2 regions of the Paenibacillus sp. sgz302164 genome follow, and region 1 is predicted to be linked to the other one. Evidence: a T-box and tRNA genes for the amino acid it is inferred to sense, from the RefSeq annotation. Region 1 holds a T-box; the other holds one or more tRNA genes.
What was found. The T-box of region 1 lies ahead of trpS (tryptophan--tRNA ligase). A T-box ahead of a tRNA ligase gene usually reads a tRNA of that ligase, here a tRNA-Trp.

Region 1 (2,167 bases):
CGGTTCGCCGCGAAAAGCGATGTACGTGGATGCGAACGCGACCGGATTGAGAATAGGGCCGACGAGAATGAATACGACCGCTATGTAAACGGGCATGCCTTTTTTCATTAAGCGGCGGACGAACGGAATCATGCCGCATTCGCACAGCGGAAACAATACGCCCAGCAAGCAGGCGAAAAGGATGCCGCCGAGCGGGTGTCGCGGCGTCATGCGGCGGATGAACGATTCGGGAACGTAAGTTTCCACGATCGTTGACATGACGATGCCGAGCAGCATAAACGGGAGCGCATCGAGAAAAATGCCCATGAACGCGTGCGCCACCAGCTGCAATTTTCCGTCAAAAGCGATGATGCCTGGGAGTTTTTTGGTCGTCACGATTAAAAATGCAAGCAGCATGCAGATCGCGGCGGAAGCCGGAAGGCTCCACCGGTAAAAGGCCGTAGACAAGGCGCATTTCCCCTTTATGAGACGATTGGATATGCTTCTATTGTATGTGGGAGGAAAAGCGGATAGGACAACATGCGCGGTTGACATTACCCGGGGAGCGTGTATAATAATAGAAAATCAATGCGATGACAGGAACAAGTAAGCTTGACTTCAAGTTTCCCAGAGAGCCGGTGGTTGGTGCGAACCGGTGAAACCGGCAAGCCGAATGGATCCTTGAGCTTGACGCTGAACGCAGATGCGCGCTTTTCCGGAACCCGGGCCGGAATGCTGAATGTGCATCCGGCTAGTATGCTGAGCGGCCGCTCCCCGTTAACGGAGCCTGAAGGTCTTTTGGCGCACGTCTGGCGCGCACGAAGGCAAATTAGGGTGGTACCACGGTCTCCTCGTCCCTTGCGGCGGGAGGCCTTTTTGTTGTTGATCGATACAAGGAGGCGTTACGTTTATGAAAAGAGTATTGTCCGGCATTCAGCCGAGCGGACAGCTGACCATTGGCAATTACATTGGGGCGCTCCGCAATTTTACGAAATTACAGCATCAGCATCAATGCTTTTTTATGATTGTTGATTTGCACGCGATTACGGTTCCCCAGGAGCCGGCGGCGCTGAAGGAGCAGACGGAATCCGTCGCGGCGCTTTATTTGGCGGCGGGGATCGATCCGGCCAAAGCGGTGATTTTCCTGCAATCGCACGTTCACGCACATGCCGAGCTGGGATGGATGCTGACGACGCTGACATACATGGGCGAACTGGAGCGGATGACGCAGTTCAAAGACAAATCGGCGGGCAAGGAATCCGTCGGCGCCGGCTTGTTCACGTATCCTTCGCTGATGGCGGCTGACATCCTGCTGTACAATGCCGACCTGATCCCGGTAGGCGACGACCAGAAGCAGCATTTGGAGCTTACCCGCGATTTGGCGCACCGCTTCAACAATCGTTTCGGCGATTTTTTCACAATGCCGGAGCCTTATATGCCGGAGATCGGCGCAAGGGTCATGTCCCTGGACGATGCGTCGAAAAAAATGAGCAAGAGCAATCCGAACGCAGGCAGCTATATCGCGCTGCTGGATGAGCCGGACGTTATCCGCAAAAAGCTGAGCCGCGCGGTAACGGATTCCGGCCGCGAGGTGAAGTACGATCCGCAAAACAAGCCGGAGGTCAGCAATCTGCTCGGCATTTACTCGCATTTTGCCGACATGACCGTTGCGGAAATCGAAGCGAAATACGAGGGCCAGGGGTACGGCCCGTTCAAAAAGGATTTGGCCGAGCACCTGGTCGCCGTCCTGGAGCCGCTTCAACAGCGTTACCGCGAGATCCGCAGTTCGGGCGAAGTGTACGACGTGCTGAAAAAAGGCGCGCAGCACGCAGCGGAAGTCGCCGACGCAACTTTGTCGGAAGTGAAGAAACGAATGGGCTTCCTGGTGTTGTAAAAGAATCGAAAAAAGGAGCTTTGACCGCCGCATCGGCTGTCGGAGCTCCTTTTTTTTAACATGGGTCTGGGGGAAACAAAGTCTACCCCGTTGAACCGGTCATGCCTGTATTGTTCAGACTGTTGAAAACCTGCAAAAATACATGAATTTTTGCCCGCGATCCGCTAGCCACGAACAATTCCTGCAATTGTGCAGGCTTTTCAGCGGGGACATGGGCTCAGGTTCACTTTCAGCGAAAATTCCTGCACTTTTGCAGGCTTTTCGTCAAAATAAGCCAATTTAGGAGGAAAAACC
Region 2 (2,167 bases), 280 kb from region 1:
ATTCATCCGCATGCTCATCGTATACGATCATATTGATCACGTCGGGGTCGCTATACAAATGGAGCAAAAAATTGTCAAACTCTTTCAACGTGTTGTCGGTATCAAGCACATACTGTTCCAACAGCTTGCCGTAATTTTGCGATATTTGATCGCGTACGACATTCATCGAATACACATTGTTGAAAATAAGAAAAATAACCAGCGGCGCCACCACAAGCACGAAGCCGACAAAAATTTTGAAACGCACAGAGTTCATTATTTTCAAATGCATCCCGCCTCGCTTGTTTTCCTGCTAACACTTTCGAGTTCCTTGCTGCATTCTCCTTTAACGAGCCTCGGTTACTTACAAGCGACTACTAATTATACGGGAATTGGAAACGGCGCTCTACCATTGAATCGAACGTACATAGCACTTTTATTACTTTATAGCGTCAACAAAAAGAAGACCCCTGAAATCCTGAGATTTCATGAGTCTTCTATGCAGCTCCTCTCCAGCATCTCGCCGCGGCAAATTCATTCCAGAGAGCTTTTGTTTTGGCATGCAAACAAGGATAATAAAAACAAAAAAATTCCCAAGGATACACTCCATTAGGAATTTCATTGTAAACATCGATACCGGCGAGAGGACTCGAACCTCCACGGTTTCCCACTCGATTTTGAGTCGAGCGCGTCTGCCATTCCGCCACGCCGGCAAATAAAAATGTTGCGAGTAAATCATGGTGCCGAAGACCAGACTTGAACTGGTACGGTAGTCACCTACCGCAGGATTTTAAGTCCTGTGCGTCTGCCGATTCCGCCACTCCGGCTTGAATGTGGAGGCGCCACCCAGACTCGAACTGGGGGTAAAGCTTTTGCAGAGCTCTGCCTTACCACTTGGCTATGGCGCCTTAGTGTAATGGAGCGGAAGACGGGATTCGAACCCGCGACCCTCGCCTTGGCAAGGCGATGCTCTACCCCTGAGCCACTTCCGCATATCGTACTGGGGATCTAGGATTCGAACCTAGGCATGACGGAGTCAAAGTCCGTTGCCTTACCGCTTGGCTAATCCCCAATATGTAGTTCGATGAAATAAATGGGGCGATCGATGGGACTTGAACCCACGAATGCTGGAGCCACAGACCAGTGCGTTAACCCCTTCGCCACGACCGCCATAGTTTAAAATTGGCAGGGGCAGCAGGAATCGAACCCACACCAAAGGTTTTGGAGACCTTTGTTCTACCTTTAAACTATGCCCCTAGATAAGAAAATGGAGGCTGATGGATTCGAACCACCGAACTCGAAGAGAACAGATTTACAGTCTGTCGTGTTTAGCCACTTCACTAAGCCTCCGCAAAACTAAACCTTAATCGGGATCACCGAAAAAGTAATGGTGCCGTCGAGAGGACTTGAACCCCCAACCTACTGATTACAAGTCAGTTGCTCTACCAATTGAGCTACAACGGCATATTAGGTTGTTCATGGTGGCTCGGGACGGAATCGAACCGCCGACACGAGGATTTTCAGTCCTCTGCTCTACCGACTGAGCTACCGAGCCTTGCACTTTCATGGTTAAAAATGGCGGAGCCGACGGGATTCGAACCCGCGGTCTCCTGCGTGACAGGCAGGCATGTTAGGCCTCTACACCACGGCTCCACACTAGATAAAACTCCTCAACCTTCAGGAGGTTGGTTGCGGGGGCAGGATTTGAACCTGCGGCCTTCGGGTTATGAGCCCGACGAGCTACCGGGCTGCTCCACCCCGCGTCGATATATGGTGGAGGCTGACGGGATCGAACCGCCGACCCTCTGCTTGTAAGGCAGATGCTCTCCCAGCTGAGCTAAGCCTCCATGGGATATTGGAATCAACTTCGCAAATTCCTTTGCATGATGAATCCTTATGACCCGTAGGGGATTCGAACCCCTGTTACCTCCGTGAAAGGGAGGTGTCTTAACCCCTTGACCAACGGGCCTTGATAGCATATTACTTCATTTACTGCGAGTTGTAAAGTGGCGGAGAGAGAGGGATTCGAACCCTCGAGACGCTTGTGACGCCTACACGATTTCCAATCGTGCTCCTTCGGCCAACTCGGACACCTCTCCATAATGTGGCTCCCCGAACAGGACTCGAACCTGTGACAACTCGATTAACAGTCGAGTGCTCTACCAACTGAGCTATCAGGGAACAGTAT

Region 2: it encodes a tRNA-Trp, which carries the amino acid that the T-box ahead of trpS (tryptophan--tRNA ligase) is inferred to sense. The anticodon was not compared.

What each region holds. Positions count from the first base shown of each region.
Region 1 covers NZ_JBVYOL010000002.1:283,545-285,711, forward strand. Annotated here, with positions in the region: gene AC0LWT_RS04690 (permease) at 1-447, opposite strand, end outside; T-box leader at 564-841, shown strand; gene trpS (tryptophan--tRNA ligase) at 890-1,873, shown strand.
Region 2 covers NZ_JBVYOL010000002.1:126-2,292, reverse strand. Annotated here, with positions in the region: gene AC0LWT_RS03645 (sensor histidine kinase) at 1-256, opposite strand, end outside; tRNA gene AC0LWT_RS03640 (tRNA-Leu) at 614-692, opposite strand; tRNA gene AC0LWT_RS03635 (tRNA-Leu) at 718-806, opposite strand; tRNA gene AC0LWT_RS03630 (tRNA-Cys) at 814-887, opposite strand; tRNA gene AC0LWT_RS03625 (tRNA-Gly) at 897-971, opposite strand; tRNA gene AC0LWT_RS03620 (tRNA-Gln) at 980-1,051, opposite strand; tRNA gene AC0LWT_RS03615 (tRNA-His) at 1,074-1,149, opposite strand; tRNA gene AC0LWT_RS03610 (tRNA-Trp) at 1,163-1,236, opposite strand; tRNA gene AC0LWT_RS03605 (tRNA-Tyr) at 1,248-1,329, opposite strand; tRNA gene AC0LWT_RS03600 (tRNA-Thr) at 1,368-1,443, opposite strand; tRNA gene AC0LWT_RS03595 (tRNA-Phe) at 1,459-1,534, opposite strand; tRNA gene AC0LWT_RS03590 (tRNA-Asp) at 1,556-1,632, opposite strand; tRNA gene AC0LWT_RS03585 (tRNA-Met) at 1,666-1,742, opposite strand; tRNA gene AC0LWT_RS03580 (tRNA-Val) at 1,751-1,826, opposite strand; tRNA gene AC0LWT_RS03575 (tRNA-Glu) at 1,877-1,948, opposite strand; tRNA gene AC0LWT_RS03570 (tRNA-Ser) at 1,987-2,078, opposite strand; tRNA gene AC0LWT_RS03565 (tRNA-Asn) at 2,085-2,160, opposite strand.